DNA from 3 places in the Paenibacillus suaedae genome. Region 1 is predicted to be linked to each of the others. Evidence: riboswitches for the same ligand, from Rfam matches in the RefSeq annotation. Region 1 holds a riboswitch; each other region holds the start of a gene.
What was found. Region 1 has a riboswitch for thiamine pyrophosphate ahead of RQP50_RS19660 (hypothetical protein). Riboswitches for the same ligand answer to the same signal wherever they lie in the genome.
Positions count from the first base shown of each region.

Region 2: linked by a shared signal. The riboswitch ahead of RQP50_RS22300 (ECF transporter S component) and the one ahead of RQP50_RS19660 (hypothetical protein) in region 1 are both predicted to bind thiamine pyrophosphate.
Region 3: linked by a shared signal. The riboswitch ahead of RQP50_RS04475 (YkoF family thiamine/hydroxymethylpyrimidine-binding protein) and the one ahead of RQP50_RS19660 (hypothetical protein) in region 1 are both predicted to bind thiamine pyrophosphate.

Region 1 covers NZ_JAVYAA010000005.1:27,684-34,543, forward strand. Annotated here, with positions in the region: gene RQP50_RS19645 (ABC transporter permease) at 16-783, opposite strand; gene RQP50_RS19650 (thiamine-binding protein) at 780-1,073, opposite strand; gene RQP50_RS19655 (ABC transporter substrate-binding protein) at 1,221-2,279, opposite strand; gene RQP50_RS19660 (hypothetical protein) at 2,249-2,449, opposite strand; TPP riboswitch at 2,646-2,759, opposite strand; gene RQP50_RS19665 (stalk domain-containing protein) at 3,072-4,484, opposite strand; gene RQP50_RS19670 (response regulator transcription factor) at 4,588-5,337, shown strand; gene RQP50_RS19675 (sensor histidine kinase) at 5,341-6,402, shown strand; gene RQP50_RS19680 (queuosine precursor transporter) at 6,571-6,860, opposite strand, start outside.
Region 2 covers NZ_JAVYAA010000006.1:203,634-210,493, reverse strand. Annotated here, with positions in the region: gene RQP50_RS22310 (energy-coupling factor transporter transmembrane component T family protein) at 1-304, opposite strand, end outside; gene RQP50_RS22305 (ABC transporter ATP-binding protein) at 301-1,884, opposite strand; gene RQP50_RS22300 (ECF transporter S component) at 1,949-2,545, opposite strand; TPP riboswitch at 2,635-2,748, opposite strand; gene RQP50_RS22295 (MFS transporter) at 2,972-4,390, opposite strand; gene RQP50_RS22290 (response regulator transcription factor) at 4,630-5,283, shown strand; gene RQP50_RS22285 (sensor histidine kinase) at 5,276-6,676, shown strand.
Region 3 covers NZ_JAVYAA010000001.1:1,011,871-1,018,730, reverse strand. Annotated here, with positions in the region: gene RQP50_RS04490 (serine hydrolase) at 1-938, shown strand, start outside; gene RQP50_RS04485 (response regulator transcription factor) at 1,020-1,715, shown strand; gene RQP50_RS04480 (HAMP domain-containing sensor histidine kinase) at 1,699-3,081, shown strand; TPP riboswitch at 3,276-3,382, shown strand; gene RQP50_RS04475 (YkoF family thiamine/hydroxymethylpyrimidine-binding protein) at 3,528-4,121, shown strand; gene RQP50_RS04470 (ECF transporter S component) at 4,207-4,782, shown strand; gene RQP50_RS04465 (ABC transporter ATP-binding protein) at 4,784-6,661, shown strand; gene RQP50_RS04460 (energy-coupling factor transporter transmembrane component T family protein) at 6,648-6,860, shown strand, end outside.

The DNA of each region.
Region 1 (6,860 bases):
TTAACGCTCCCCCCTTCACCCCTGCTTATTGTCACGGCGCCAATGAATGAGCAGCCGTTCCAATGCACATACGAGGCCGAACATGGCCAAGCTCAATAGAATGACAACTGCGATTGCCACGAACATGCGATCCGTGCGATAGGCTGCTTTTTGCAGTACCATGTAGTAGCCGATCCCTTTGTCCGTCCCGAGCCACTCGGAAATAATCGCACTCATCACGCTATACGTCCCTGCTATTTTCAAGCCTGAGAAGACAGATGGAAGTGCATGGGGCAGCTCCAGCTTCCAGAACAGCTGCGACCGGCTCGCGCCCGCCATACGCATATAATTCATCATCGTGCGGTCTGTCTGGGCAAGACCATCCAGGGTAGCCACGCATACGGGGAAGAAGCATACCAGCGTAATGGTGACAATCTTCGGCATGAGACCGAAGCCGAACCAGATCATGAGCAGCGGCAGCAGCGCAATTGTCGGGATATTCTGACTGACTATGACAAGCGGATAGATCGCCCGCTTCAGCCACGGCATCGGATGAAGCGCACAAGCCAGCAGCAAGCCGACAGCCGTGCCTACACAGAAGCCAATGAGCGTCAATTGAACAGAAGCCCATGTATGCATAAGCAGACCGCCACCATTGCTTACGGCCTCTTGTACAATATCGAGCGGACTGGGCAGCATCCATTTCTCAATGCCTGACACCATTACTCCTGCCTGCCATATAGCAAGGAATATGATAAATGCAATGATCGGAGGACCGATCTTCGCGATTCGACGTCCACTCATGGCCGGTACTTCACCGTCAATTCATCCATCGTAATGCCGGAAGGCTTATACACAATCTTCACTTGCGATAACACATTGCTGCTTCCCATCTCAATCATGGCCTTGTTCATATCCTCAATAATACGGAAGAGTTCGCTAAGTTCGCCTTCCATCGTTGTCTCCAGTGGATTTACCTGATATTTCACACCCGATGCTTGAATGACTTCGATTGCACGATCTACATAGGGAATTACGTCTTCCCCATTTTTCGTCTTCGGAACGATCTGAATACTTACTAAACTGTTCGCCATCTTGCTTCCCCTCCTCTTTCGCAATCCAGATATAACGTTCATTCGAATGATCACTTAGTAACGATTATCTCGTGACGATCATCCTGTAACGAAATACAGCAAAAGGGCGCATATGCGCCCATTGCCCATTCCTATAACCGTGCAGGCTTATGAAGCTGGCAAGAAGTCATTCGTAAACGCCTTGTCTACATCGATGCTCTTATCCATTAATTTGTTCTCCACGAGCCAATTCATGTAATTTGCCCATACGTCACGCTTTTGCTCGCCCCAGCGAGGTGCATCGTCTTTATACTTCGGACTCAGCCATTTCTGGCTTGCGATAACCAGGTCTTTGTTCAAATCCGGCACCGCTTTAAGCAGCAGGTTGGCTGCATCTTCTGGATTGTCAATCGCATATTGATATCCCTTGGACGTAGCACGCATGAATGCCTTAATCAATTCAGGATCTTCCTTGATCAGCTTCTCGCTTGTCGAAAGAACCGGCGTATAATAATCGAGTTCCTTCGCATATTGATTGACGTACAGCATATCAATCGGCTCACCGCGAAGCTCTGCTTCAATACCTGTCCAAGCGTAAAAGATCCACGCGAAATCAATATCCTTCTTCACAGCTGTAAAGTAATCGGCATTGCCCATGTTGACGCTCTTCAGCTTGCTATAGTCGCCGCCGTCCTTTTCCATAATCGTGCGGATAATCATCTCCTCAACCGGAGAGCCCCAGCCGCCATACGTTTTGCCTTCAAAGTCCTTAGGTGACTTGATGTTCTTGTCCTTCGGCGCGGCAAAGCCTGATGTATTATGCTGAATGATCGCACCAATCGACACGATCGGAACATTTTGTTGTCGAGCCATCGTAATACTTTCCTGAACACTAACACCGAATTGCGCTTCTCCCGATGCGATCATCGCCTCTGATGCGCCAGTACTCGGCTGCAATATCTCAACATTCAGACCTTCTTCCTCATAGTAGCCCTTCTCCTTAGCGACATACAAGCCAGTATGGTTCGTATTCGGCGTCCAATCAAGCACAAGCTTAATGTCGCGTTTCTCCTTCGACTTATCAGTTCCTTGCTCCTGAGTCGTGTTCCCCTCTGCCTGACTCCCTTGTCCTGCTTCTTGACCCTTGCCGCCGCAAGCAGCGAGCGCAAATGTCATCATGATAACGAGCGCCAGCATCAACCCTCGTGTAAAGCGTGTCCGTTGCATATGATGAATCCCCCTTTTCTTCCTTCCCTCACTAGTGGAGAGCCGATCATGAAATTAGAAAGTGCTTCGATAACGCCTGCCGCGTTCACCAGTTGGACGATCCGCTCGATCGTATATGTGTGGATGAGCAAGTTCCCGTCCCGCCGTCCTGCAACACGATTCAGATCCACAAAAAAAAGCGCCCCCTCTGGGACGCTTTGTGTGCCGTTCTACGCGTATATGCGAATGTGCATCATACGATGAATCACGTCAATAAGGTCATCCGGCATTCGTTCATCCGTACTGCAATCATGTCCATTCTGCCCAAAGCAGCGCACATTCATGCAGAGCATGACGAATAAGCAAGCAACCTAATTATAACAATAATGACGCGGTTCAACGTCTTTCCTACGCTGGCATTACCCAGATCAGGTGTAAGGGTCGGTATCTTAATGGGATACAATCTCAGCCGGCCAAATTCCAGCACCCCTAGCGTGCATATGCAGTTATCGAAGCTACCTATTACACGGGTAATTATAGTCCTCATCCATCAGAAAGTCCAGTGACAAACAGAAATTGCAAAGTGTCCGCTGATCATTGGGGCAATGCTCATATCTCCCATCAACTTCGTTATTCGTATGCTTTATGACAGCAGATTGCTCATATTCACTAGATTCCTGTCGAAAAAAGTTCCATGTGAAACAAGGGACAATCTTCCATTTTAACTCAAAATAATTACCTCATTGATTTCTTGGCGTAGAGAATCAAAGCTCATGCAAGGGCTACCAATTGACTAGGCAGCGTTTTATATCATTACTTAACCGGCGTAATATTTACTGTTCTGCTTGGATTATCCCACTTTACGCTGGCTCCCATGACTTTCGAAATAAAGCTTAACGGAACAAAGGTGCGTTCCCCGTTTTTTTCAACCGGACCATCGAGTTGGATCTGTTGATCACCTGCCAATGCGGTTTTACCTCCCACGTTAACTGAATTGATTTTGCCGTTGTAGTTGATTTGAATGGTTTGAAAATCATTATTCCATTCCACTGTTGCACCCAAAGCCTCTGTAACGAAACGTACAGGAACATAAATGATGTCGGCTTTGGATTTATAATAAGGATACTCTTCACTTTGAATCGGATTGCCTTTAACATTGACCTTGACATCATAATAAATATCATCTTTATCGCTTACAGTATCAAGAATCATACCAGCCTTCACATCCACTCGAGAAATGGAGAGATCGCGATTAAGGACATAAGCAAAGTTCCCATCCTTGCTGAAGCTGATCGCTTGCCGGGGCTCTAAAAATCCTTTTATACTCCCGATGATGCTGTTGTCGGAGGTGCTGATTATATTAATGGAGTTATCCAGCTTGTTGCTGGCAAAAAGGATCTTTCCATCAGGAGAAAGGGATGCGCCGTAAGGATCGCGCCCAACCTTTACCTCGCCAATGATTTTGCCTTGTGAGATGTCCACTATGGCAATACTATTACGCCCGCTGTTTGCCGCATACATGGTAGAGCCATCGGCGGATATTGAAATCGCTCGAATCTTCGAAAATCCGGAGATCTCATGGATGATTGAATTGGTTTTGACATCCACAACCGATACCTTGTCTCCCTTGAAGTTAGTAACAAACACATAACGACCGTCGGGAGATACTTTTATCCCTTGACGGGGTTGGGAGAATCCCGGAATGACAGCGGTCGTCTTATGCTGCCCGAGATCCACAACCGTTACTGTACTTTTGGCTTCATTGTTGACATACATGGTATTTCCGTCCGCGGTGACATCAGTTCCAAATGCGCCTTGACCCACTGCAACCTCATCCTTCAATGCCAGGTCTTCCGTGTTGTAAAATCGCAGGGTGCCCAGTGTGCTATCCGAAACGACAAACTGCAAACCGCCGTTAATGAACATAATGTTTCTTGGTGTAACAAAGCCGCGGATCTCCTTACGCAAAGTTCCTTGGGCAAGATCATAGACTCGAATCCATGGCTGACGACTATCCGAGACAACCGCAGTTTGCTCGTCGGGACTTACGGCCAGTGAGTTATTGATAATCTCGCCGTCAAAGGGGCGGATTGCCGCAGCGGTGTTGTTTCCCGCAGCCGAGATCGAAGCCAAATTGTTATCAGCAGCCAAAATAATCGCCGGTTGAATAACGGAAAGTACCATTCCGGCAAAAAGTACAGGTTTTATCATTTTGTTTACCATCATTCACTCATCGCCTCTCTGAAAAGGTTTTGAGCCAACGTAAGACGGGGCTCTTGACCAATGTAACGGAGAATTGTAAAGATCATATAAAGAACACGAGAGCATCATGTCTGATAAAATGATAGCCGTGGAGGTGAACGTTCCGATGGATAAGCTGCAGCTTGAAGGTCCTATTCTGATTGCGGACGATGATGCTTCGCTCGTCTCGTTTTTGCAGGAATACTTTGGGGCACTGAACTGCCGAGTGCTTGCCGCGAGCGATGGGCAGCGAGCTGTTGAACTGGTGAAAACTGAGGCTCCATCTTTCATCATTCTGGATATTATGATGCCTTTCATGGACGGTACTACGGCATGCTGGGAAATGCGCAAAATCAGCAGCGCGCCTATCGTCATGCTTACGGCTAAAATCGAGGAAGAGGACAAAATCCGGGGTTTAGAACGTGGAGCCGACGATTACTTGTGCAAACCGTTCAGTCCGCGAGAACTCGTCGCCCGGATGCAGGCAATTCTACGCCGGATGCGTACGTCGGAGCGGAAAGCTTCGGGGCTCATTTTGAACAATAACGCGAATTTGTTATACGAATCCGAAAGCCATCGGTTTTATTGGAAGAAAGCACCCCTGCAATTCACGTACCAGGAAGCTCAAATTGTCATCACCTTGCTCAAAATGCAAGGGAAAGTCTGTACCCGCGAGCATTTGCTGAACGTGCTGTATCCGCTGGGCGATAAAGATGTTGTCGACCGTATCGTGGATGTGCATATCGGCAATATCCGGCAAAAGATCCGTGATACTGATCCCGGATTCGATCTCATTGAAACCGTCCGGAGCATCGGCTACCGGTTAAAGGAAGGGTAAACGGTGAAAATCAAACTCATTTACAAGCTCCTTGCGATTAACGCGATAGTTTTAATTTTGCTTGTAGCCGGAATCAGCATCGGATTTAGTCAGTACACGCTTCAACTGATAGAAGAAAACCGCTTGATGGTGTACCAAAATTTCCTCATGTTCCAATCGGCTACGGGGCGTTATCTTCTATATACCAGTCTAGCCATCATCCCCCTCTCCATTGGGATTAACTGGCTATTCACCCGTTCGATCGTCCGCCCCTTGTCCGGGATGCGGAAGCTGACTGAGCGAGTCGCGAGCGGGGATTATACCGTGAGGGCAGAGATTCGATCGAACGACGAAATCGGCGATTTGGCTCGTTCATTCAACCAAATGAGCAAGGAACTTGAGAGGATCGAACAGCTTCGAAGAAGCCTTGTGGCGGACGTAGCCCACGAGCTCAGAAATCCGCTATCTACGGTACGGGGCTATATGGAAGCGATGAAAGACGGCGTCCTCTCCGCAAAGCCCGAAACGCTCGATAAATGTTACCACGAGGTAGAGCGGCTCGTTTGTCTGGTGGAGGACATTCACCGTCTGGCTGTGGCGGAGAGCGATTTGAAAGCGGCCATTCCCTCAAATCCGGTCGATCTCCGATCCGTTGCCCAAGAAGCCGCTTCAAGGTATATGCCGAAATGGGAGGAAAAAGCAATTGTTTTCCAAGAGGATGTTCCTTCCTCCCCGGTCTGCGTCATGATCGACAAAGTTCACGCCCTACGCGTATTTGAGAATCTGTTCGACAACGCGATACGCTATACACCGAATGGTCATTCGGTTCGTTTATCGATGCAAGCAAACGCTAAAATGCTCCGCGTGGAGGTTACGAATACTGGAGCGGAGATTGCTCCCGAGCATCTGACGCTTTTGTTCGAACGATTTTACCGGGTTGATCCTTCACGCTCGCGCACGTACGGTGGTGCGGGCATTGGGCTTTCGATCGTGCGCGACATCGTGGAACGGGCAGGCGGACGCGTTTGGGCAACAAGCGGGAATGGTTCCGTGACGATACATGCGGAACTGCCGGCTGAATCATGATCATAAAAAATCCCTCAGGGAGCGAACCGCTCGGACAAACTCCCTATACAAAGACCCCAACACCATGATAGGCTCCATCACTTGACAGGGAGAACTTCATATCGGTATCGGGGTCTTCATTTATTAAGAAAGCTAGAACCGGTTTACCAAGTCAACCATTGGCGCTCCCTACTTCGCTTGCTGCCCTTCCACATCTTCACGAACAGGGAAGCTTCTAGCCCAATATAGAACTGGTGTCGATAACACCGAGATGATGAGCTTAATGACATAAGTAGTAATAAAGATTTGGAACCATACATCCCAAGGCACCATGCCAGCAAACGCAATCGTACAAAATACGAGCGAATCCGCCATTTGGCTAATTCCTGTACTACCATTGCTTCGAATCCACAATTGGCCTGCCTTCGGGTATCGTTCCTTCACCCAACTAAAGAGCTTCACATCTAAGAACTGACTGA
Region 2 (6,860 bases), on a different contig from region 1:
TCTCCTCTGTGATGCGGATTATTCCCCATGACCACCATTCATGCTCCCCCTTGCCGAACAAGATCATCGTGGATGCCGTCGAGACGAACAGGAGAAGGAACGGTGTTGTCACGAACAGCAGCTTCTTCGTAGAGTGGCCGCTGCATAGAAACAACAGCAGTGTGTAGAAAGTTAGCTGATAACATGCAAAATCAAGCTCTCGGGTTAGCAGCGCAATAATGAGCAAAGCGAGAAAGACGAGAAGCTTGAGCGCAGGGTTAACCTGATGGAGCCATGTTTCAGATTTGGGAGCGAGCAGTTTCATTTCATCTGCACCTCCCGCATTGTCTGTCCACTTGGGGAAACTTCTTGTTCCATCAGTTGGCCTTTCTCAACATGCCATATCCGATCTGCAAAACGATCCACGATATTCATGTCATGTGTCACCATGACTATGGCGGTTCCTTCTGTCCGAAGCCGGTTCAACTTTTCCAATATAGCAAATGTATTTTTAGCGTCTTGCCCGAAGGTTGGCTCATCCAGGAGCAGGATCGGACGCTTACGCATCATCGCTGTGGCGACACTTAATCTGCGTTTCTGACCAAGTGACAAATGATACGGATGCCGATTCTGTCCGATATTCAGATCGAATGATTCCAAGACTTGTTCCACTCTATGTGCAATGTCCGATTCATTCCAGTTGTTTTGCCTAGGTTCATAAGCAAGCTCATCATAGATCGAATCCGTTAGAAACTGCATCTCAGGATTCTGAAATACGAAGGCGAGTTCGGCTGGAGGCTGCTTTCCCGTATTTCCGAATCGCGGGAACCATCGCTTGCGAGCCGGTGCTGGCAGCTCTTGACCCTCAATAAGATAAATGCCGCTAGTACGCAGAATTTGCATAAGAGACAACAATAGTGTGCTCTTGCCAGCCCCGTTCTCTCCAATAATCGTTATCCATTCACCCGGATAAATATCAACGCTCGGGACGGATATGCGACGAATCTCTTCATAGTATCCGCTAAAATCACGCAAAGAGAGCAGTGGCTGCAGGGCTTGCAGACGCGCGTAGATGTGCCCACCGTCCTGCTTGCAATGAGGCTGTTGAAATCCGTTCGCCGTTCGTTGCTGCGATATGGCTTGGTAGGCTTCTGAATGAATGTAGTCCTGCCATACACCTGGATACCATATGCCATACTCAATGAGCTTATCTTTATGGTGTAGAAATACGATCTGCGGTTCATCGTCCGCAATGATTCGTCCAGTGCTGTCGAATAATACCACACGATTGATAATGTCGATAACATGCTCGATTTTGTGCTCCACGATTAGAATGGTGGAGGAATCGGCAGCTTGTTTTACGGTGTCCCAGACTTGTTTCGTTCCTTCAGGATCAAGAAGCGCTGTAGGCTCATCGAGGAACAGCACCTCCGGTTCTAGCAGCAGGACGGACGCAAGTGCGAGCCGCTGCTTCATCCCTTGGGATAGCGTTTGGATTTCTGTATGCAGATTGTTGAACTGCAATCCCACTCGTTCAAGTATGCCTATCATGTATGCTGGCATTTGATCACGTGGGATTGAGAGATTTTCCAGTACAAAGGCGAGCTCTTCATCTACATATGGCATGCAGAACTGGCTGTCCGGATCTTGGAATACGTAGCCCCAGCTTGAAGGAAGCTTAATCTGATCGTATTTCATCGGCACTTCGATAGAGTGGGGCATAATTCCGCTTAATACTTGCAGCAATGTTGATTTGCCACAACCGCTTGGCCCGAGGAGCAGTACCTTCTCACCGGTAGAAATGTGGAAGGAGAGGTCCTTGAACAGCAAGGAATCCTCTCCTGGAAATGTTAGGCGCAAGCGGTCAACAAATGCAGACGAATTCGCATGAGATTCCTGTTGCATGTGTAACCACCTTATTCCGAATTTATGGCGTACGCACAAATTCTATCTATTCATATTATGCGTGCTATTGATTAAGTACCGCGTAATCCTCTTTGGACACAGGACGTATGGATTTGGTTACCCCTGTCGCTTCCAATGCACGAACGAGCAAGCCGGCAAATACGCCAGCGAAGATGAACGCACTAATGACACGAAGTCCATACTTCAAGACGAGCACCCATGTCTCGTAATCTGCATATCCATAACCGAGATCGATGATGAATGAGCCGACTGCGGACAGAATGCCAGCGATACCTGCGATGACGATGCTGTGCTTGCGGTATCCGGTCATGGTGAATGCCAATTCTGCCGCCAGACCTTGTACACAGCCATACACAATCGTCTCTAGTCCCCAAGCAGAGCCAAGAATAGCCGATAAATTAGCGGCAGCAAGACTTGCTAGGAAGCAGACGCCGGGCTTGCGAATGACCAGGTACGCGAATGGGCCAGCCATAAACCACATGCCATATGTTAATTGTCCTGCTTGTGGGAACAGCGGCTTCGCGAGACTGTAGACGCTCTCCCACATTTTGAAGATCACACCAAATACGACCCCGATCATCACGGTAATGAGAATATCCGTAAACTTTAATTTGTTGCTTCTCTGTTGTTCTGGCAACATAACCCTCTCCTTTGTTGTATAGCTTGCATACAAAAAACCGTCTGGCAACCAGACGGTAGAAGAGTCCTAGATCACAGCAGAGCATGATCACATGACAAATACAGATTCTCTACGCTGGCATTACCCAGATCAGATTAACGGTCAGTAGCGGTATACCTATCTACAATCTCAGCTTGATTCCTCAAGCCCCCGAATTTGTATGACTATGCAATTGCTCATATCATACAATATTCATGTTAGGTTGACAACGAAATGTTTACAAAAAACATAAAAATTACTAGAGAGATAGAAGCCAATGATTGCAATTGTTAGCTAGACAACATAAGAAAAGAGGAATAAGGAGATAAGGAGCGTGTTTAGGAGATTTGAAGAGGGGGGAATAGACAAAAATGAGGATCAGGAAGAAATCCTGATCCTCATGAATAGTTAATCGTGTGAAGCTGTAGAATGTCGTCTCAATGACAAGCTGTATACGATCCCTCCGCAAGCAAGAACTGCTATGAGCAGAATAATCAGGCCGCTGTATAAGGGGAATGAAGCAGCTTCATTGGCAACGGTAGGTGTCAGTGAAGTCAACAGCCACCCGTGTGTAAGCAGACCGCCGACTACAGCGATGCCGATGCCTTCAGCCATAAAGCATGCAAAGCTGAGCATGCTCATTCCTTCTCCTGCTTGGTCAGGTGCAAGTGATTCTGCAACGGAAGCAGAGATAACCGTCTTAATGAATGACAACCCTCCGAACACGAGCACGAGTGCGAACGTCATCAGCCATGGAGAATCATTCCCCCACGCAAGGAGCGTGACGAAACTAAATGTGACGAGACCTAATCCAGCGACAAAAACAAATGAAGTTCCTCTCTTATCAACGAGAGTTCCACCGAGTATGCCGAACAGAATGACGCTGAGTGTCCCTGGGAAAATGATCGCGCTGCCGATAACAGCGGTCGAGAGTTGATGTACATCCCGCATGAAGTAAGGAACCATGGAAATAAATCCAGCTACCGTTCCTAGCAAAATGGAACCAGCAAGCGTGCCGAGTACATATGGTCGATTAGCGAACAGGGATGGAGCAATAAATGGTTCGCGAATACGTCGGATGTGCAAGGCAAACCCAAGAACGAGAATCATACTGCAGACCAGATAGAACCAGACATATGTCGTAGTAAACAAGGTAAATAGAATAATGCCTGCTGACAAGAGGGCAATGCCGATGATATCTGTTCTCCCATTGCGAGAAGGCTCCTGCGGCAGTGCGGTCAAGAAGAAGGGGAGACTGACTATTGTCATTACCGGAATGATAAATAGGTAGGACCAATGCACATAATCTGCCAGTACACCGCCTACAGCTGGGCCAATCCCTTCACCAAGCGCTACCATAGAACCAATCATGCCAAACGCCTTGCCTCGATGCTGTTCTCCAACGTAGCGAGTGACCATAACCATGATGAGTCCGGGCACAGCCGAAGCCCCGGCACCTTGTATCAATCTGGCTGACAATACAGCTGAAAAGTAGTCATGGGCGAAGAAACCGAGCAACGAGCCACTACCATAGATGAGCACACCGATGAGCAGCGGCTTCTTAATGCCGTATTGGGATGACAGGGTGCCATAAATGATGGAGCCGAGCGCGAAGGTAATCATGAAGCATGTGTTGATCCAATTCGCAACGGACGGAGTGATACTGAAATCGTGTGCGATGTCGGGCAATGATACGTTGAACACAGTCTCATTCAACACACTGAAAAAAGCTAAAAAGCTTAACCATGCGATCGATTTCTTCACATTGGGAAAGGCATACACGGGTTGTTCTTGTTCTGCCGCCTCGATGCGGTTGTTATTGTTCATTTGTTCCACGAATAGGAATCCCCTTTCTCTTGCTAAAGGGGAATTGCGCAGTTTACAGGGGTGTTATGCGTTATCCCCGATCAATACCTGCCCCAGTTGATGTTACGCACTTCATCTTAACGCCTCCTCATTATTGTTGCTTCCAGTATAGCAGTGGGGTTTTCCTTATTCAATTAAAAATGCAATAATATAGAATGCACTCAACGCAAGACAGACAAGGGTAAGGAGATACAAAGTAGATGAATGTACTTATTGCAGACGATGAGCCGCATATGTTGAAAATTTTAGCGGCTTATTTTGATAAAGAGGGCTTTCGAACTTTTACGGCGGAGAACGGGCATCAAGCGCTTGAGATCTATTACAACCAACCGCTGGACTTGGCAGTGCTCGATTGGATGATGCCGCAGATGAGCGGGATTGAGTTGTGTCGAGAAATCAAATCGAATTCGAAGTTAAAGGTGCTCATGCTAACGGCCAAGGGAGAGCATGAAGATGAGCTGACAGCTCTTGATTCTGGAGCGGATGAGTATATGCGGAAGCCGTTCGATCCTCGGGTTTTGCTGGTGAGGGCGAAGAAGCTGCTGAACATGCAGGCACAATATCTATTCGGGGATATCCAGGTAGATATGGAAGGACAGAAGATTAGCAAGCGTGGAATTGATCTGCGAGTTACGAAGAAGGAATTTCAATTGATGAAGTTTTTTATTCTGAATAAGGGGCAGGTCTTAACGCGCAAAGCGCTGCTTGATCATGTATGGGGCTATGATTACTTCGGCGAGGAACGTACGGTAGATACGCATATACGCCGCTTGCGGGAGAAGATCGGCGAGGAGTGGATACGGACGCACCGTGGTATGGGCTACAGCTTCGAGCATCCGAATAGCCATGAATAAGCTTAGTCGCAAGCTGTTTGTGCAAATTGCACTTATTCTTGTCGTAGTGTTCGGACTCTCGTATTGTGTGAATACGTTCTTTATGCCGAATTATTTTGTCCATCAGAAGCGTGCTGCGTTGACGGAAGCGGTGGAGAGGTTGCTCAGCATAGAGTCGAAGCAGCTCCTTGAAGAAGTTCAGCGGGTGGCGGATGATTACCACTTCACAATCGTTCATACCCCCTACGACCATGACATTGACCGCTTGAATTGGACATTGCGTGAACAATTTACGCGGGAGCGGATTGCGATGAGCAAATTCTGGCTTACGGAAGAGAGCCTTGCAGAGCTAATGCGCGGTGGGATAGTTACGAAGTCGTATCAGCAGGAGAAGTTGAAGTCGAGCGTTCTCGTTACGTTTGTCATGAAAGAAGGAATGATTCTCGCTGTAGGCGAATCGGTGGCCAATTCAGGCGAGACGATACGTATCGTCAATCAGTTCAATTCGATTATTGCGGTAGGTGCGCTCACTCTAGCCCTCCTGCTCACTGCTTGGTTCTCCAAGCGAACGGTGAAGCCAATTGAGCAGCTTAAGAATACGGCGGAGGATATCGCCGAACGACGATACCGGACAGTGGACATCCGAACAGGAGATGAGATTGAGGAGCTTGCACACAGCATTAATACGATGAGTGATAAGCTGAAGCAAGCGCATCTGGAGCTGGAGGAGAAGAACCGGAACTTGCGTGTCCTTATTCGTGACATCTCACATGAACTGAAGACACCGCTTGCCGTGATCAAGGCATATTCCGCAGGGGTGAAGGATGGTCTGGATGACGGCACCTACATGGATGTCATACAGTCGCAAACGGATGATATGTCCGAGCTCGTTACGAAGCTGTTGGAATGGTCTCGCTTGCAGACGGAAGAGCTGAACATTGAAAATGTTCATGTCGTTAATCTTCTTGAACAAGTCATTGCGAAATATGAGCTACCTCTGCAGCAGCATTCGATTGAGTTGACCTTAAATGATCAGAATGCGGAAAGCTTTTGCGTCCAGGCTGATAGGGTCAAGCTTGAAATGGTGCTGAACAATCTCGTATCGAACGCAATGAAATATACGACGAATCGGAAAATTCAGATTGATCTTACGAACAAGGATGATGCGTTAGTGCTGTTCATTCGGAATGGATGTACATTCTCCATGACTGAAGAGCAGCTGAAGCAATTGTGGGAGCCGTTCTTCGTTGCTGAGAGCTCGCGGAACAAGCAGCTTAGTGGTGCAGGGCTTGGTCTGGCTATTGTGAAGGGGATCCTGCAGAAGCACAAGGCGGCTTATGGCGTGCGACTGCACAATGGAGATATCGAATTTCATATTGCGCTTCCTCTATGCAAGCAGGGGGAGCAGATGTAAAACTGCCTTTCAAGTAGTGTTTTCAATATACTGCTGAAAGGCAGTTTTTTTGTATGTAAGCAATAAATTTCGTGCTCTCGTTATTAGATGATCATGTTCACGCAGACTGGTTTTCTTGATGGCTATTTTCATTTTGTCATATTGGCGTAACATTGATCTCCTATGATTGGGTTGAGGTGAGATC
Region 3 (6,860 bases), on a different contig from region 1:
CTGATGAGAAGGTTGGCTTCTTCGTTACGGTAAATAAAGATGTTGAGTTCCGCAAGGAATTGTTGGAAGCATTCATGGATCATTATTACCCGAAGAAAGATGGCGCTCAGGCTCCACACGAGCAAGCAGCACAATCGTTGGAAAAATTTGAAGGAATGTACAGCGACTTGCGGAATCGGATGTGGACCTCTCGCGTTCGTGCCGAGGACGGCAAGCTTATCGTGAAAGATCCGCTAGGAGAGCATGTGCTCCGTGAAATCGAGCCCCTGCTTTTCCAAGATGAACAAGGCGTAAAAGCTGCATTCAAGTTAAATGACAGCGGCGAAGTGCAAGCATTGTATTACGATCAGAAATCGGATAGCTGGGCTGAAAAGCTGTCTGTCGCACATCAATATCAGGATGTTGGCAAAGACCATGTGTATGCGCCTTTCATCTATCATCTGCGCCAATTGAACGTCATTCATGATGACAGCGACGACAACCGCTTCCTGCCTGATCAAGCCATTACGCGGGAACAGTTCATCGGCTGGTTTATCCGATGGGCCGGGGTGTCGCCATCTAAGAGCAAGCCTGCTTTCACAGATATATCCGACAGTGCGTCTGCTAAAGAAATACAAGCTGCGTACGAGCTTGGCGTCATTCAGAAGCCGGAAAGCGGCAAATTCCGTCCTAAGGAATTGTTGACGCGTCAGGAAGCAGCGACTATTATATGGCGTATGGCTGTCAACCACATCGGCACCGAACCGAAAAAAGCCATGCTTAGAGGGTCCACCGATACTTGGGCGCTGGATGGCGTTCAGTTCGTCATCGTCAAGCAATTATTCGGGCCTGAGGTCGCCAAAGGCAAAGACGGTACTTTCGATTATCATTCGAAAAAACCGATGCTGAAGCAAGAAGCTGCAGCAATACTGTCTAAGTTTGCCGACAATTTATTATAATTCGCACAACTCCCGATCAACCTGCGTTAAGCCCCAAGTTGATCGGGAGTTATTGTTGCATTCCTAGAGGTGAAACAACAAATGAAAACCATTCTCATCATAGACGACGAAGCCGAAATTCGCGAACTGTTGACCATCTATTTGACTAACCAGGGATATGCTATAGCTTCGGCCAGTAATGGTGTGGAAGCGCTAGCTGTGCTGCAAGAGAAGTCTATCGACATGGTTATCGCCGATATTATGATGCCGCACATGGATGGCTTGGAATTGCTCAAAAGGACGCGGCACAATTCGCAAATTCCGTTCCTCTTTATTTCCGCCAAGTCTGACGATATGGACAAAATATATGGCTTGCAGCTCGGGGCGGACGATTATGTGGGCAAGCCCTTCAATCCGCTGGAAGTCGTCAGCCGCGTGCAAGCGCTGTTTAGGCGAATCGACTCCTTTGCCAAGGTGGATATGCAGGAGCAAGAGGTTATCGAAATCGGAGATGTGAGGCTGAATATAAGGAGCTGCCAACTGTTCAAGTCCGGCATCCAAAAAGAATTGACATCATACGAGTTCAAGATTGTGGAGCTCCTTATGAGAGAGGCTGGCAGAGTATTAACCAAAGCCCATATTTACGAGCAAGTATGGGGCGAGGAATACATCGGAGACGAAAATTTAATTATGGTGTACATAAGCAAAATCCGCGAGAAAATTGAGGATAATCCGAGAAAGCCTGTTCATCTCATTACGATTAGGGGGTTAGGCTACCGTTTTGAAAAAAGCAAATAACCTCTCCGGTCGACGTCCCTTAAAACGGGTATTTTTTCGAAATTATGCAGTGATCTGCGTCCTGATGATCGCAGCGATCATTGTAGCTCTCCTAAGCACGAACCTATTTATGAGGCGTTATATCGATGAACTGGTCGTTGCTCAAATTAATGGAACGGATATTTATCGGTACCCTTTCCATAACATCAGTGCGCATTTGCTGAACAAGTATGGCGGCTGGTTCGAAATCGTGAATGAGTCAGGCGAAATCATTTTTGTCAAAGGAAACAAAGAGGACAACATCAAGCATTACGAAGACGGCCAAATGTATGCCAAAATGGATGTAGAGCGAAACGATGATGCAATCTCCTATCATGCTTATCAAGCAAAAGGGCCGAACGGCGAATCTTATGTATTGCTGTGGAAAATTCCTGAACGCTTGTTGAAATTATCAACTGCGACAACGATCTTTGCTGCATTATTAGCTATTTTATTGTTTATCCTGCTTTACTTTTACGCCCGCTATTCGGTTAGACAAGTGAAAAAGCCGCTGCGGCAAATCTTGGAAGGCATCAAAGAGATGGAGCACTTCAATTACACGAAGCGGCTTCATTACTCAGCCGAACAGGAATTCGCGGAAATACAAGAGGCGTTTAACGGCATGGCTGAACGTCTGCAGCGTACTTCTGCCGAGAAGGAAGCTGCCGAGAACAATAAGCGAAACATGCTGCTGCATCTATCGCATGATTTGAAGACGCCGATTACTTCGATTTACGGTTATTCGCAGCTCCTGTTGGACAATCAGGCATTGGAAGACAAAGATACCCGCAAATATATTCAATACATTTACGATAAGTCAGCTTATATGGCCAATTTGATTAAAGACCTATTTGAACTGGCGAAGCTGGATGACAAGCATACGGAATTGAGCAAAGAGAAAGTGAACATTACGAAATGGTTCCAGCAGCTCGTGGCGGAATTTTATCCGGAAATAGAAGAGAAGGGATTTGAGCTTGAAGCACATATCCCGGAAGAGCCGCTCTATGTCAAGATGGACAAGATTCATATGAGTCGCGTCATCACCAACTTAATTAGCAATACACTGCGATATAATCCAGCGGGAACGGTGCTCTATGTCTCATGTGCACGACAAGAAGGAAACGTTATACTGTGGATCGGAGACGACGGAATTGGCGTTCAGGAGCCGATCAAGGAACATATTTTCGAAGAATTCATCCGTGGCGACGGCCCGATTAAAGACAGTACAGGATTAGGTCTCGCCATTTGCAAAAAAATCATAACGCTCCATGATGGCACGATTGAATTAACGCAGGATCAGTGTTACCATACCTTGTTTCAAATCACGTTGACTATTACGGAGGACTAGAGTCCCTTCACGATGTCGGGTATCACCTTCAGACTGCGATACCACGGATCGTTTGTATGCCCGGATCTAGCCCATTGCAATATTAAGCTCCAGTTTGAAGTATCCCTTTTGGTATTGCACCCTTTACAAACGGATCATCCCGTGTATAATGAAAGCTGTCAAGCATATGAACAATGGAACAACTGCATAGTGAATTCGAACACTAGGGGTGCTGTAACAAGCTGAGAGACAGCGGCAACGCTGTTAACCCTTATAACCCGAACTAGATAATACTAGCGTGGGGAAGTGTAGTCGACTGATTGATATAAGCTGCGGCTTCGTCATGTTCGTCATTGCATGAAGCCATGTCATACCCTTGTATCCTCAAGCGCAACTGCACCGACTCACGGTGCAGTTTTTTTGTTGTCTGCTGGCCACAATTTGATTCGTCTGGGAGGATATAAGTTATGAGTCAGTTATCTTGCGGCACGAGCCGCATCGTTGGTTGTCGCTTTTCCATCTATCCGATGAGCGATCGCTTCGTTGAACTTATTTTAGGAGCGTTGCGAGACACAGATATGTCTAAGGTATGGTGCCATACCGATGATGTCAGCACCTGGGTTCGTGGGCGCAGTGAACATGTATTCGATGTCGTACAGTCTATCTATTTACATAGCGCGGCAAGTGGAGAACATGTTGTGCTGAATGCTACGTTCTCTGTTGGCTGTCCGGGCGACACACAAGGAGATGCCTTCATGAGTACGGACGAAATTCGAATGAATGCGGAACGATATCAAGCGATTCCTCTCAAGATCGCTGCTCATTTTGCTCTCTACCCGCTCGGAACAGCAGATTACATGGATACGATCTATGAGATCATTGGCCTTGCTAAGGAAGAAGGCACTTTCGATGAGAGCGCTCATTATGCAAGCCGCTTAGAAGGAGATGCACAGCGAGTATTTGCTACACTTGAGAACGCGTTTAATCGGGCGAGAAAATCAGACAAGTCCCATGTGGTGATGACAACTACGATGTCAGCCAACAGCCCTTCCACAAGGTAGCAGCTGAAGAAAAAGAAATTCAAAAATGCAAGCTACAAACCCAACGGACTCATCCGATCATCGTTTTAAGAAAAGAGGAATGTTCATGAATTCGCGAAACAGCCAATGGAAATTACGAGATATCGTCGTTCTCAGTTCATTATCTGTTGTGTTTGCCGTCATTTATCTGCTCTTCTTGCAAATAGGCAATGTGCTTGTTGGCTTTATGGGGCCGATGGGATATGAAGTCATCTTCGGCATTTGGTTTATCGTATCGATCATCGCCACCTATATCATCCGCAAACCGGGGGCTGCCGTCATTTCAGAGACAGTCGCTGGATTGGTTGAGGTATTAATCGGCAACGCCGTAGGACCTATTTTGATTGTATCCGCCCTTATTCAAGGTTTAGGCGCCGAAGCCGTATTTGCCGCTACAAGATATCGGAATTATTCAACCAAAGTGCTCATGCTGGCTGGGGTGGGCTCCGCTGTATTCAGCTTCGCGTGGGGGTATTTCCGCAGCGGTTATGCGGCCTACTCTGTTGGTCTCATCATCGCGATGTTCGTCGTTCGCTGTATAAGTGGCGCACTCATCTCAGGTCTGCTTGGCAAATGGATTGCGGACGCCTTGGCCAATACAGGAGTTCTGAGAAGCTTCCCAATTGCAAAGGGGCAACGATAACATGGCAAGCCCAGCGCTTCTCATTCCCAAGTACCCAGCACAATTGAATATACAACGTGACGTCGAGCATGGAACTCTTATTACACTGGAAGCCACTGATCTGACACTCGCCTTCGAGACCGAAGGCGAGCCTGTCTTATCCAACATCAATGTCACCCTGCATGAGGGGGAAACCGTTCTGCTGCTAGGCCCAAGCGGCTGCGGCAAGAGCTCGCTAGCCTTTTGCCTTACCGGGCTGTATCCACATGCAATAGACAGTCTCGTTGAAGGCAGTGTCCATCTGTATGGCAAGCCAATCGAACAGTACGATTCCGGTGAAGCGGCCCAGCATATCGGAATTGTATTTCAAGATTTCGAAAGTCAGTTCTGTATGCTGCGTGTAGAAGAAGAAATAGCCTTTTGCCTAGAAAATCGGGATTGCCCTCGAACTGAGATGGAATCCATGATTCAAGAGGTATTAGAAAAGGTAGGATTGCTCGGATGGCGACATGCGTATATCCACGAGCTGTCAGGAGGCATGAAACAGAAGCTGGCTCTTGCCTGCGCTCTAGCCCTTCGCGTGCACATGCTTGTGTTGGATGAGCCTACATCGAATCTCGATCCGTGTACAAGACATCAATTTGCTGTACTCATTTCAGAACTGGCACGCAAGGAAGGGATGGCTCTGCTTATCATTGAGCATCAATTGGACGATTGGATCGGCATGACGGATCGCCTGCTCGTGATGGATGAGGCTGGAGCCCTCGTCTTTGACGGTCTTCCTGTCTCCTACTTCAAGCATCATGCAGCTGAAGCCAAGTCACGCGGTATCTGGCTTCCGCAAGCGCTGGAACTGCAGCAATTCATCCGTGAGTGGTTTAATCACAGCAACAGTAGCGATAGCAACAACGATGACGATAGTAGCAATATTTGCGATTTCAGCAATTATGATGATCAGTTCGTTCGTCAGCGTCTCACAGCCGCAGACCCTGCACTCACAGACGAAGATCTCTTGAAGCTGCTGCTGTCGCTGCCTGAATGCGTACAGCAGGATGCAATGCGCATCCTAACATCAGCTCAATCTAACGATTCCCCACGAAAGCCTGAGGAAGTCCTGCAAGCGCACGACCTTGTCTATCGGCGTAAAGGAAGAGTAATCCTTGATCACGTGTCCCTTACTCTGCATGCAGGGGAATGGGTAGCACTTGTCGGCCCAAACGGAGCTGGGAAGTCTACCCTCGCCTCCCTCTTGTCTGGATTGACACAGCCGGATGAAGGTCAAATCATTCTGAATGGCATGCCTCTTCATCGATATGCGGAGCGGGAGCTGAGAGCCTTCATCGGATATGTATTCCAGAATCCAGAGCATCAGTTCATTACTGATACCGTGTTCGATGAACTTGCATTCGGGATGCGCTTGCAGCTTCTGAGCGAAGAAGAAGTACAGCAGCATGTCGGAGAAGCCTTGACACGCTTCCGCTTGAACAAGGTTGCCAATGCCAATCCCTTCTCCATCAGCCAAGGACAGAAGCGAAGACTTAGTGTCGCTTCCGTTCTTACCGACAGCCAACAGCTATTGTTATGCGATGAGCCGACATATGGACAAGACGCTTATACATCCAAGCAGCTGATGGACACCCTGCAAGCACGAACCCAAGCAGGCGCTACTGTCCTGATGATCACGCATGATATGGAGTGGGTTCAGACCTATGCCGACCGAATTATTGTGCTAGATGAAGGTTGCATACGGTTTGACGGCAGCCCTTCCAAGCTGTGGAGTGAGCACCCTGAGCTCGTGGAGAAGTGTCATCTGCGTATGCCGATGAACTTCGCGGTGGCATCTCGCCTACTTGCACAGACGTCAGGTATCGAAGGAGGAGATCATCCTGATACTCCGTGATTGGAATCCAAGCATTAAGGGGCTTGCGATCATTATAGCGGTTATAATGCTGTCGTTGACGTTCGATCCGGTTACACCGCTTGCAGCCCTTGTCTACATCGTTCTATTTACATTCCTATTGGGGAACATATCATGGCGTAAATGGCTGCTTAGCTTCTGCCCCTTCCTCATTATGGGCATCGGCTACGTGTGGACGGCC